DNA from 2 places in the Acidovorax sacchari genome. Region 2 is predicted to be linked to the other one. Evidence: predicted binding sites of a transcription regulator. Region 2 holds the regulator's gene; the other holds the start of a gene.
The links. The regulator FNR, encoded in region 2, switches genes on or off when oxygen is low (the NO sensors DNR and NnrR bind a similar motif). The targets are predictions, from matches to a motif close to TTGATNNNNATCAA.
Positions count from the first base shown of each region.

Region 1 (6,190 bases), 2.8 Mb from region 2:
GCTCGACGCGGCGCTGCAGCCCTATGTGCCCGAGCCGGCGCAGCCAGGCGCAGAGGCCGGATGGATGACGCCGGACGGCGCGATCCGCATCGGCGGCGCCGAGCACGTCGAGTTCATCGTGCGCCGCTTCAACGCACTCTATGCACGCACACATCCCGGCACGCGCTTCGTGTTCGAATCCAGAGGCACCACCAGCGCGGTGCCGCTGCTGATGTTCGACAAGACGCTGTTCGGCGCCATGGGCCGGGAAATCAACCCCGTCGAACGGGTGCCGTATCGCAAGATCGTGGGCACCGATCCGCTGGAGATCCGCGTGGCACATACGTCCGACGACACCTCGCAGCATCTGGCGACGTCGCTGGCGGTGTATGTGCACCGCAGCAATCCGCTCACAGGCATCTCGCTGGAGCAGATGGCGCGCGTGTTCGCCGTGGGCAATGCCGGTGGCGACTACTCGCACTGGGGGCAGCTCGGCCTCGGCGGGGAGTGGGCCGGGCGCACGATCCACCCTTACGGGACGCCGGAATACACGGGCTTCGGGAACTACCTGCAGGCGCGGCAACTGCAGCGGCTGCCGCTCAATCCGCGCCACGAATTCCATGGCGGCACCGGCGAGCTGCTGCGGCGGCTGGGGTCCGATCCCGCCGGCATCGCTGTCGCCGCCATCGGCCGGGAGGATGCGCAGGTGAAGCAGCTCGCACTGATCGGCCCCGACGGAGCGGCCACGACAGGCACGGCGGCCGAAGTGGCCAGCGGGCGCTACGGGCTGGGCCGGCCGCTTTTTTTCTATGTACGGCAGCAGAAGGGCCGGCCCATCGATCCGGTGGTGCGCGAATACCTGCGGCTGGTGCTGTCGCGCGAAGGCCAGCAGATCGTGGCGTCCCAGCCCCGCGGCTACCTGCCGCTGTCCGAAGCCGACGCGGCCCGGGAACGCGCGAAGCTGGAGTCCACCGCATGACCGCCGCACGCATTCGCCGCCTCCTGGCCGGCATGGCCGTGGCGGCCTCCTGCGCCTGTGCTGCGCAGCAAACCGATACGCCGCGCGCCCTCGCCCCAGCGCCAGGCGCGAGCTACCTGCAGCGCGACGGCAGCATCGCCATCGTCGGCAACGATGGCATGGATGAACTGGTGACTTCGCTGAATGCCCTGTTCGTGCGGCACCATCCGGACCTGCGGTTCACCACGCGCATGGAAGGCTCTTCCACCGGCATGCCGGCATTGACGGCCGGTGCCACGATGGTGGCGCCGATGACCCGCGACCTGTGGCCGGCGGACCGCAGCGCCTTCGTGCAGGTGTTCGGCTACGAGCCCACGGCCGTGCGCATCGGCTACAACGGGCACGGCCCCCGCCCGCCGGCCAAGACACCGCCGGCGGTCTATGTGAACACCGCGAACCCGCTGGCGGGCCTGGCGGTGCAGGACGTCGCGCGCATCTTCACCGAAGGTGCGGCGGCGGGAAATCTCAGCACCTGGGGGCAGCTGGGCCTGGGCGGCGCCTGGGCCGAACGCCGCATCCACCTCTATGGACTGCGCGACGACGGAGGGTTCGCCACCGGCATGCGGATGCGGTACTTCGGCGGGCGGCCGTTCAGCCCGCGCTATGAAGCCCTGTCGTCCCGCGAGGCATTGGTCCGCGCGGTCGCGGCCGATCCCTACGGCATGGCGCTGGTGGGGTGGATGAATGCCGCCGCGGTATCCGGCAACGTGCGCGTGCTGCCCCTCGCCTCCGAGCCGGGCACCGCTTTCCACACGCCTGCGCTGGACGACGTGCGGCGCGGACTCTACCCGTTCTCGGCGCCGGTGCAGTTCTACGTCAACAAGGCACCCGGCCGGCCGCTGGAGCCGCTGGTGCTCGAATACCTCCGGCTTTCGCTGTCGGACGAAGGCCAGGCACTGGTCGCCGCACAGACGGCATCGGAGGAAGGCTACGTTCCCCTGAGCCCCGAGGATCTGCGACGGGAGCGGCAGAAGCTCGAAGCGCTGGGCCGCTGACCGCTAGCGCGCCGCCCGGGCCAGGCCGCGCTTCAACTCCTGCAGCAGCATCACCACCTGCCGCGAGGCATGGTGGCAGCTCTTGAAGGCCTGCCGGGCCTGGCGCTCATCGCCGGCTTCGGCGTGCAGCACCACGTCGGCGGCCTGCTGGTGGAAGTAGCGGTGGCGGCGGGCCATCATGTCGAAGGCCGGCAAATGCCCCAGGGCGATGCGGCCGGGGCCGCGCAGCCATTGGCCGAGCTCGGAACGGGTGTCGTCGCGGATGGCCTCGGGGCGCAGGCGTTCGTCGTGTGCGCCGCGCAGCAGCACCAGCTCCAGCCAGGGCACCCAGCGCTCCTGGGCGGCGATGGCGGCGTCGATGTCGATCTCGGCCAGCAGCTTGGCGGCCTCGTCGCCCATCAGCACCAGTTCGCTGGCCTGGCTGTCGGGCAGCGAGGTCCAGTCATCGGGCACGGGACGGCCGTCGGCCCGGGGCGGGAACAGTCGGCTGAAGAATCCCATGGTGGCGTGAGCGCGATCGGAACGGAGGAAGAAGGAAGGAGCGAAGGGGGTATTTTATTTGAAATAATTGATTTGCCTTAAACGATAAATTTAAGCAATCGATTTGCCATCGGTGCCCCGGTTGCCCGCATGGCCACAGCGGTTTTGGGGTGCGCCGCACAATGGTCCGCATGACGACCACGATGCCCTCCACCCCTTCCTCCACGGCCCCGTCTTCCATTGCTCCCGGGGGCGGCCATCGCCCCGCGCTCTCCATGCTGGACCTGGTGGCGGTGCGCGAGGGCGGCAACGTGGCCGATGCTCTGGCCCTGGCGCTGCGCACCGCGCAGCATGCGGAATCGCTGGGGTTCCGGCGCTACTGGCTGGCGGAGCACCACAACATGCCGGGCATCGCCAGCTCCGCCACGGCGGTGCTGGTGGGCCACATCGCGGGCGGCACGCGCTCGATCCGCGTGGGCTCGGGCGGCATCATGCTGCCCAACCATGCGCCGCTGGTGGTGGCCGAGGCGTTCGGCACGCTGGCCGAGCTGTACCCGGGCCGCATCGACCTGGGCCTGGGCCGCGCGCCCGGCACCGACGGGCCCACGATGCGTGCGCTGCGCCGCGACCGTGTCGAGACCGAGGAAGACTTCCCGCGCGACGTGGCCGAGCTGCAGCGCCTGCTCGGCCCCGCCCAGCCAGGACAGCGCATCACGGCCGTGCCGGGCGCGGGCACGCAGGTGCCCATCTGGCTGCTGGGCTCCAGCCTGTTCTCTGCGCAGCTCGCGGCCGAGCGGGGCCTGCCCTATGCCTTCGCCTCGCATTTCGCGCCGCGGCTGCTACACCAGGCACTGGACCTGTACCGCCGGCTGTTCCGCCCCTCCGCCACGCTGGAGAAGCCCTACGTGGCGATCGGCGTGCCGGTGATCGCGGCCGATACCGACGAGGAGGCCGACTACCTCGCCAGCAGCACCTACCAGCGGGTGCTGGGCATCCTGACGGGGCGGCGCGGCCTGCTGCAGCCGCCGGTGCGGGATTACGCGGCACTGCTGTCGCCGCAGGAGCGCGCGGCGATCGGCGACTTCCTGGCGGCGGGCGTGGTCGGCGGGCCGGAGACGGTGCAGGCCGGCCTGCGGGCGCTGGCCGGGGAGACGCTCGCCGACGAGTTCATGCTGGTGAGCGATGTGTACGACCCGGCGCTGCGGCTGCGCTCGCTGGAGATCGCCGCGCAGGCGAACGCCGCGGTGGAGGCCGCGCACACGGCCTGACACACCGGGGCACGGTCCCGTCGCCGGCAGCGGCTACCATCTCCGTCCGTCGCGCCGCTGGCGCCCCGTTTCCGGTCCGACCGCCCTCCCCGAACTTCCTGCCCGCATGCCCGCGTTTTCTTTCGAAGCCCTCGATGCCCAGGGGCAGACCCGCAAAGGCACCCTCGAAGCCGACAACGCCAAGGCGGCGCGCAGCCTGCTGCGCGCCCAGGCGCTGGTGCCGCTGGCCGTGGAGGCGCTCGGCACCGGCCAGGGCGCGGGCGGGGATGGCAGCGTCTCGCTCGGGCAGCGGCTGTTCACGCGGCCGGTGTTCGGCGCCACGGGCCTGGCGGTGTGGACGCGCCAGCTCGCGGGGCTGGTGTCTTCGGGGCTGCCGCTGGAGCGGGCGCTCACGGCGCTGGCCGACGAGTCGGATGACGACCGGCAGCGCCACCTGGTGGCCACGCTGCGGGCCGAGGTGAATGCCGGCTCCACCTTCGCGCGGGCGCTCACGGCGCACCCGCGCGAGTTCTCGTCCATCTATTGCGCGGTGATCGGTGCCGGCGAATCCAGCGGCCACCTGGGCCTGGTGCTGGAGCGCCTGGCGGACGACCTCGAAGAGCGGCAGGCGCTCAAGGCCAAGCTCATCGGCGCGTCCCTCTATCCGGCGATCGTGACGGTGATCGCGATCGTGATCGTGCTGTTCCTCGTGGGCTACGTGGTGCCGCAGGTGGCCGCGGTGTTCGCGGGCAGCAAGCGCGCCCTGCCCTTCCTCACGGTGGCGATGATGGCCTTCTCCGACGCCGTGCGCAGCTACGGCTGGGCGGCCCTGGGGGTGCTGGTGGTGCTGGCGCTGGCCGCCCGCTCCGCACTGGCGCAGCCCCGCGTGCGCGAACGCTTCGATGCCGCCTGGCTGGGCCTGCCCGTGGTGGGCCGGCTCTCGCGCGGCTACAACGCGGCCCGTTTCACGGGCACGCTGTCGATGCTGGCCGGCGCGGGCGTGCCCATCCTGAAGGCCCTGCAGGCCGCCGCCGAGACGCTGGGCAACACCGCCATGCGCGCGGACGCACTCGACGCGCTGGTGCTGGTGCGCGAGGGCGCGCCACTGGCCTCCGCGCTGGCGCAGAAAAAGCGGTTCCCCGGCCTGGTGTCGATGTTCGCGCGCCTGGGCGAGCAGACGGGGCAATTGCCGCTGATGCTGCAGCGCGCGGCCGCGCAGCTGTCGGCCGAGGTGCAGCGCCGCGCGATGCAGCTGGCCACCATCCTGGAGCCCCTGCTCATCGTGGCGATGGGCGTGATCGTGATGCTCATCGTGCTGGCGGTGCTCATGCCCATCATCCAGCTCAACCAGTTCGTGAAGTAGCCCTGCCATGGCCCTGACCCTGGACGACAAGCTCGTCGTCGCCATCTCCTCCCGGGCGCTGTTCGATTTCGAGGAAGAGAACCGCCTGTTCGAGGCCGGCGACGAGGCCGCCTACATGCGCCGCCAGCTGGAGCTGGTACAGCAGCCCGCGCGCGCGGGCATCGCCTTCCCGCTGGTGCGCAAGCTGCTCGGCTTCAATACCGCCCAGGCGCAGCGCGTGGAGGTGGTGGTGCTGTCGCGCAACGACCCGGCCAGCGGCATGCGCGTGTTCGCCTCGGCGCACGCCGCGGGCATGCACATCGAGCGCGGGGTGTTCACGCGCGGGCGCGACCCGTTCGCCTACCTGCGGCCGCTGGGCGCGCACCTGTTCCTCTCGGCCAACGAGAAGGACGTGCAGCAGGCGCTGAACATGGGCTTCCCTGCGGCGCGCGTGATGACCGATTCCACGCCGGCCGGCGACCGCTACCCGCACGAGGTGCGCATCGCCTTCGACGGCGATGCGGTGCTGTTCTCCGACGAGGCCGAGCGCATCTACCAGCAGGGCGGCCTGCCCGCCTTCCACGAGCACGAAGTGAGCAAGGCGGCGCTGCCCCTGGCCGGCGGCCCCTTCAAGCCATTGCTGGCCGCGCTGCACCAGTTGCAGCAGCAGGCCGATGCCTCGGAGACCATGCGCATCCGCACCGCGCTGGTGACGGCGCGCAGCGCCCCGGCCCACGAGCGCGCCGTGCGCACGCTGCTGGACTGGGGCATCACCGTGGACGAGGCGATGTTCCTCGGCGGGCTGGAAAAAGGCCCGTTCCTGCGGGAATTCGAGCCGGACTTCTTCTTCGACGACCAGCGCAGCCACGTGGCCTCCGCGGCGCGGCACGTGCCGGCCGGGCACGTGAGCGCCGGCATCATCAACCTCGTGCGCGAGGAACCTCGGGCCGATGCCCTGCTCCCACCATGATGCGACTCCGAACCCGACTGCACCATCCCCTGGCCGCCCTGGCGCTGGGACTGGCGGCGACCCTCGCCGCCGCGTCCGCCTCTGCCGCAGACGCGCCATCGAAGGCCACGGCCAGGGCCCCGCACGCCTCCGCAGCGGCCGAACCGGCCCAGTCCGCGG
Region 1 is NZ_AP035783.1:4,596,489-4,602,678, forward strand. It holds gene ACGHC0_RS20320 (PstS family phosphate ABC transporter substrate-binding protein) at 1-958, shown strand, start outside; gene ACGHC0_RS20325 (PstS family phosphate ABC transporter substrate-binding protein) at 955-1,992, shown strand; gene ACGHC0_RS20330 (CZB domain-containing protein) at 1,996-2,493, opposite strand; gene ACGHC0_RS20335 (LLM class flavin-dependent oxidoreductase) at 2,676-3,740, shown strand; gene gspF (type II secretion system inner membrane protein GspF) at 3,847-5,082, shown strand; gene ACGHC0_RS20345 (5'-nucleotidase) at 5,090-6,031, shown strand; gene ACGHC0_RS20350 (EF-hand domain-containing protein) at 6,028-6,190, shown strand, end outside.
Region 1: ACGHC0_RS20330 (CZB domain-containing protein) is a predicted target of FNR. The motif match lies at 2,561-2,574, and genes of this name have one in related genera.

Region 2 (6,190 bases):
GCCAGCCCCGAGGCCATGGCCATCGGCGAGCGCCTGTTCATGAACAACTGCGCGCAGTGCCACGGCTCCGATGCGCGCGGCAGCAAGGGCTTCCCGAACCTGGCCGACAACGACTGGCTGCACGGCGGCGCGCCCGCCAACATCCGCGAGACGATCGAGAAGGGCCGCATCGGCACCATGCCCCCCATGGCGGCGGCCGTCGGTTCGGCCGAGGACGTGCGCAACCTCGCGCACTACGTGCTGAGCCTGTCGGGCAGCCCGCACGATTCGCTGCGCGCCTCGCTGGGCAAGTCCAAGTTCACGGTGTGCGCGGCCTGCCATGGCATGGACGGCAAGGGCAACACCGCGCTGGGCGCGCCCAACCTGACCGATGACATCTGGCTCCACGGCTGGGGCGAGGGCGCCATCACCGCCATGGTCAACCACGGCAAGGTGAACCAGATGCCCGCCCAGGCCGGCAAGCTCACCGACGCGCAGATCGGCGTGCTGACCGCCTATGTCTGGGGCCTGTCGAACAAGCCGGGCGCGAACACCGCCGCGGCGGCCCCGGCGAACTGAACCGCGGGACCGGACACGGGGGCGCCGCCGGCCGGCGCGGCCCCCCCTCCGGTCCCACGCGCAACGCCTGCTCCCACGACACGATACAGCCGGCCCACAGAGCAAAGCAGAACCCACATGAAGCCCCCTGACGGAAAGCCGCGCAAGGTCATTCCGATCGCCCCTGCCCCGGCGGACGGCGCATCGGCACAGGCCGAAGTCGTCTCCCTCTACGAAGCCCAGAAGAAGATCTACCCGAGGTCCATCGCCGGCGTATTCGCGCGCTGGCGGTGGGCCATGGTCGCCTTCACGCAGCTGGTGTTCTACGGGCTGCCGTGGCTGCAGTGGGGAGAGCGGCAGATGGTGCTGTTCGACCTGGGCGCGCGGCGCTTCTACCTGTTCGGCCTGGTGCTGTACCCGCAGGACTTCATCTACCTGACGGGACTGCTCATCATCTCGGCGCTCGCGCTCTTCCTGTTCACCGCGGTGGCCGGGCGGCTGTGGTGCGGCTTCTCGTGTCCGCAGACCGTCTATACCGAGATGTTCATGTGGATCGAGCACAAGGTCGAGGGTGACCGGAGCGCGCGCCTGCGGCTGGACAACGGTCCCTGGACCTTCGAGAAGCTCCGCAAGAAGGGCCTGAAGCAGTTCCTGTGGATCGCGGTGTCGGCCTGGACGGGTTTCACCTTCGTGGGCTACTTCGTGCCGATCCGCGAGCTGGGCACCGAGTTGATGGCGCTGCAGGGATCCTGGCAGCTCTTCTGGGTGGTGTTCTACGGTTTCGCCACCTATGGCAACGCCGGCTTCCTGCGTGAGCAGGTCTGCAAGTACATGTGCCCGTACGCGCGCTTCCAGAGCGCGATGTTCGACAAGGACACCCTGATCGTCACGTACGACGAAGTGCGCGGCGAGCCGCGCGGCCCGCGCAACAAGTCGGTGGACCACCGCGCCAGGGGCCTGGGGGATTGCATCGACTGCACGCTGTGCGTGCAGGTCTGCCCCGTGGGCATCGACATCCGCAACGGCCTGCAGTACGAATGCATCGGCTGCGGCCTGTGCGTGGATGCGTGCAACACCGTGATGGACAAGATGAAGTACCCGCGCGGGCTGATCCGCTACTCCACGCAGAACGGTGTGGCGAACCGCTGGACGCAGTCGCAGATGCTGCGCCGCGTGCTGCGGCCGCGCGTGCTCATCTACACGGCCGTGCTGGTGGCGCTCAGCGTCGGCATGCTCACGAGCCTGGCGCTGCGCACGCCGCTCAAGGTGGACGTGGTGCGCGACCGCGCGGCGCTCTCGCGCATCGTGGCGGGCGGGCGGCTGGAGAACGTGTACAGCCTGCAGATCATGAATGCCACCGAGGCGCCCCAGCGCTACCGCATCGCGGCGTCCGGACTGGAAGGGCTGGCTGTCGCTTCGGAGGCCGAGGTGGAGATCGGCGCCGCGCAATCGCGCTGGGTGGCGGTGCGGCTGCAGATTCCGTACGGCTCGGCCGCGCCGGGCTCGCACCCGGTGGCCTTCGAGGTGCAGGCCCTGGAGACGAAGGCCCACGTGAAGGAGAAATCCATCTTCCTCGTGCCGCGCTGAAGCGGCGAGGACGGTTGGTGTTATTCAGTATGGCAGGCCCCTGCCACCCTGTGGTGTGATGGGGCCGAGGTGACGAAGGAAGGAGTTCGAGATGATGGCGAACAAGACGACATCGGCCGCCGCGGCGGCCCAGCCCTGGTGGAAGTTCGGCCACGTGTGGATGGTGATCGCCGGGCCCGCGATCGTGGTGGTCGCCGGCACGGCGACGGCATGGCTCGCCGTGCGGCAGCCCGATCCGGTGGTGGCGGAAGACTATTACCGCCAGGGCATCGAGATCAACCGCACGCTGGAGCGCGAGCGCGCGCGCTCCTCCGCGATGGAGCCGGCGATGAAGGCGCGCAACCACGCGGCCACGCCGGCCGAAGACCAGCCCCGCTGATCCGGCCGCCCCGCCTGGCGGGCCCCCGGGCCCGACGTGTTCCGTTCGTTTTCGACACCGATGACTGCAAAGGAGGAGATCGCGATGAGAACCCAACGCTGGATGTGGATCGCCTGGCCCGCCTTCCTGGTGGCCGGACTGATCGAGATGGTGGTATTCGCCTTCGTGGACCCTGCCGCACTGCACTGGTCCGACCAACCCCTCGCCCTCTCGCGCGAGGGCGTTTATACGGTGGCGTTCTTCGTGTTCTGGGCGCTGTGCATGCTCTCCAGCGCCCTCACCACGCTGCTGTCCATGTCGCCCTTCGAACTCAACCGCTGCCCCGTTCCCGCGGGAGAGCGCCCGATGGAGTGCGGCAAGTTTTCGCAGTGAAGGTTGGGTACTGTCGGCAGATGTGAGGGCTCGCCAATCGGGATGATGTCCCGCATGCAACCAGGCAACCAGAGTCTGCCAGGTCAGGCAGGTCAGGCAGGGGCCCAACATTTGTCGCAGAGCGTTGGCGCAGCGAAAGGCCGACGGACACGCACGGCCTCACCCATCAGAAGGCCGCGGAGCAGGCCAGGCCAGCAGACGCCGTGGAACGGGCTTCGCCCGGCCACCGGCGTCGTCCCCCTTCCCGCCGTGCGCCGCACGGCGAGAGAAGGGGGAAGGCGCGCAGCGCCTCAGGGGGATGTCAGTTACATGCCTGGCTGTTCACGATCCGCTTCAGCGCATCCGGCTCGACGATGCGCACGTGCCGCTGCTTGACCTCGACGATGCCTTCCTCGACGAATTTCGAGAACGTGCGGCTCACGGTCTCCAGCTTGAGGCCCAGGTAGCTGCCGATCTCCTCGCGGGTCATGCGCAGCACCAGTTCGGACTGCGAGAAGCCCCGCGCATGCAGGCGCTGCACGAGGTTGAGCAGGAAGGCCGCGAGGCGCTCCTCGGCGCGCATGCTGCCCAGCAGCAGCATCACGCCGTGCTCGCGCACGATCTCGCGGCTCATGATCTTGTGGACATGGTGCTGCAGGGCCGTGACCTCGCGCGACAGCTCCTCGATGCGCTCGAAGGGCATGACGCACACCTCGGCGTCCTCCAGCGCCACGGCGTCGCAGGTGTGGTGGTCGCTGACGATGCCGTCGAGCCCGATGATCTCGCCGGCCATCTGGAAGCCCGTCACCTGGTCGCGTCCGTCCTCGGTGGCCACGCAGGTCTTGAAGAAGCCCGTGCGGATGGCGAAGAGCGACGTGAAGGCCTCGCCGTTGCGGAACAGCGTGCCGCCGCGCTTGACCTTGCGGCGCGTGGCGACGATGTCATCGATGCGCTGCAGCTGCTGCTCGTTCAGGCCCAGCGGCATGCAGAGCTCGCGCAGGTTGCAGTTCGAGCAGGCGACCTTGATGGTGTGCGGATTCATGGATGAGCAGCCTTCCCTTCTGTGTTCTATCTCGCTGTGCATGCAGGCCGGCCACGGTGCGGACGCATGGCAGGAGCGCAGGCGTGCAAAAAAGAATGTGGCGGGCGACTGTGATGCGTCAATTGTCGCAGCGACGCGCGTCCAAATGCTTGACCGGCGTCAAGGACACGGGCGCGGGACATGGGGCACATTGTGAATTGATAAGGAATTCCGCACCATGAACGCTGTGACTCCCGAGCTTCTGCGCCGATTCGACGTGCCGGGCCCCCGCTATACCTCGTACCCGACCGCGGACCGGTTCGTGGAGGCCTTCGGCGCCGACGAGTACGTGCTGGCGCTGCAGCAGCGCCGCCTCGGCTCGGCCGCCAAGGCCGTGCCTCTTTCGCTGTACGTGCACATCCCGTTCTGCGAATCGCTGTGCTACTACTGCGCGTGCAACAAGATCATCACGCGCCACCCCGAGCGCGCCGACGTGTACCTGCGCTACCTCAGCCGCGAGATCGACCTGCACATGGCGCACTGCGCGCCCGGCCATGCGGTGAGCCAGCTGCACATCGGCGGCGGCAGCCCCACCTTCCTCGGCGACGAGGCGCTGCAGGAACTGATGAACATGCTGCGCCGCAGCTTCACGCTCGTGCCCGGGGGCGAGTATTCCATCGAGGTCGATCCCCGCACGGTGGATGCCGGGCGGCTCGCACGGCTGGCGGAACTGGGCTTCAACCGGCTGAGCTTCGGTGTGCAGGATTTCGACCCGGCCGTGCAGAAGGCGGTGCACCGTGTGCAGCCGGCCGAGCAGGTGTTCGCGCTGGTGCAGGAGGCGCGCCGGATCGGCTTCGAATCCGTCAACGTGGACCTGATCTACGGACTGCCGCGGCAGACCCCCGAATCGTTCGACCGCACGCTGGCCCAGGTGTGCGAGCTGCGGCCCGACCGCATCGCGCTCTATGCCTACGCCCACCTGCCGGAGCGCTTCAAGCCGCAGCGGCGCATCGTGTCGGCCGAGCTGCCGATGGCGTCCGCCAAGGTGTCGATGCTGTCGCGCTCGCTCAACGCCTTCCAGGACGCGGGCTATGTGTACGTGGGCATGGACCACTTCGCGCTGCCGGGCGACGCCCTGGCCGTGGCGAAGCGGCAGGGCCGGCTGCACCGCAACTTCCAGGGCTACAGCACCCAGCCCGACTGCGACCTGATCGCGCTGGGCGTCTCCGCCATCGGCCGCATCGGCGCCACGTACAGCCAGAACGCCAAGACCCTGGACGAGTACTACGATCTCATCAACCAGGGCCGGCTGCCGGTGGTGCGCGGCCTCGCGCTGACGCGTGACGACCTCGTGCGCCGCTCCGTCATCATGGCCCTCATGTGCCAGGGCGAGGTGCTGTTCGAGCCGATGGAGCAGTCGTGGCTGATCGATTTCCGGCGGTACTTCGCGGCGGAGCTCGAGGCGCTCGAAGGCATGGCCGGCGACGGCCTCGTCACGGTGGGCGAGGACGGCATCACCGTGACGGAGATGGGCTGGTTCTTCGTGCGCGGCGTGGCCATGGTGTTCGACCGCTACCTGCAGGCGGACCGCAACCGCGCGCGGTTCTCCCGGATCATCTGAACGTCCTCTTCTTCCCGCAGGAGACGCCATGCCCGATGCACTGATCTGGACGGCCTTCGCCATGGGGCTGGCGGGCGGGCCGCACTGCCTGGCGATGTGCGCGGCTCCCTGCGCCGTGATCGTGGGCGGCGCGCAGCAGGGCAACGGAGTGCCCGCGCAGGCGCCGCTGCGCCGGTACGGCTCCGTGCCTGCCACGGCGGGGGCGCCCGCCGCCTGCGCCGCGCCGGCGGCGACCGGCCTGCTTCGCGGCGGCATGGCGCGCACCGCGGTTTTCCACGTGGCCCGGATGGCCGGCTACGGGCTGGCCGGCGCCGCCGCGGCGCTGGCCATGGACCGCCTGGCCTGGCTCACGCAGCAGTCCGCGGCCCTGCGGCCGGCATGGACGCTGCTGCACGTGGGCATGCTGGCCTGGGGCCTCCTGATGGCCCTGCAGGCGCGCCAGCCGCTCTGGGTGGAGCGCGCAGGCCGCGCGGTCTGGGCCCGTGTCGGCCCGGGCGTGCGCGCTCCGGGCGGGCTGGCGGTGGCGGGGCTGGCGTGGGCCCTGATGCCGTGCGGGCTGCTGTATTCGGCCCTGCTCGTGGCGGCGCTGGCCGGCAGTCCGGCGCAGGGGGCTGCCGCGATGGCCGCGTTCGGCGGTGGAGGCGCACTCTGGCTGCTGGGCGGCGCCTGGGCCTGGCGTCGCCTCCGCTCCCGG
Region 2 is NZ_AP035783.1:1,829,303-1,835,492, forward strand. It holds gene ccoP (cytochrome-c oxidase, cbb3-type subunit III) at 1-558, shown strand, start outside; gene ccoG (cytochrome c oxidase accessory protein CcoG) at 676-2,124, shown strand; gene ACGHC0_RS08240 (FixH family protein) at 2,219-2,503, shown strand; gene ACGHC0_RS08245 (hypothetical protein) at 2,588-2,875, shown strand; gene fnr (fumarate/nitrate reduction transcriptional regulator Fnr) at 3,177-3,896, opposite strand; gene hemN (oxygen-independent coproporphyrinogen III oxidase) at 4,114-5,496, shown strand; gene ACGHC0_RS08260 (sulfite exporter TauE/SafE family protein) at 5,525-6,190, shown strand, end outside.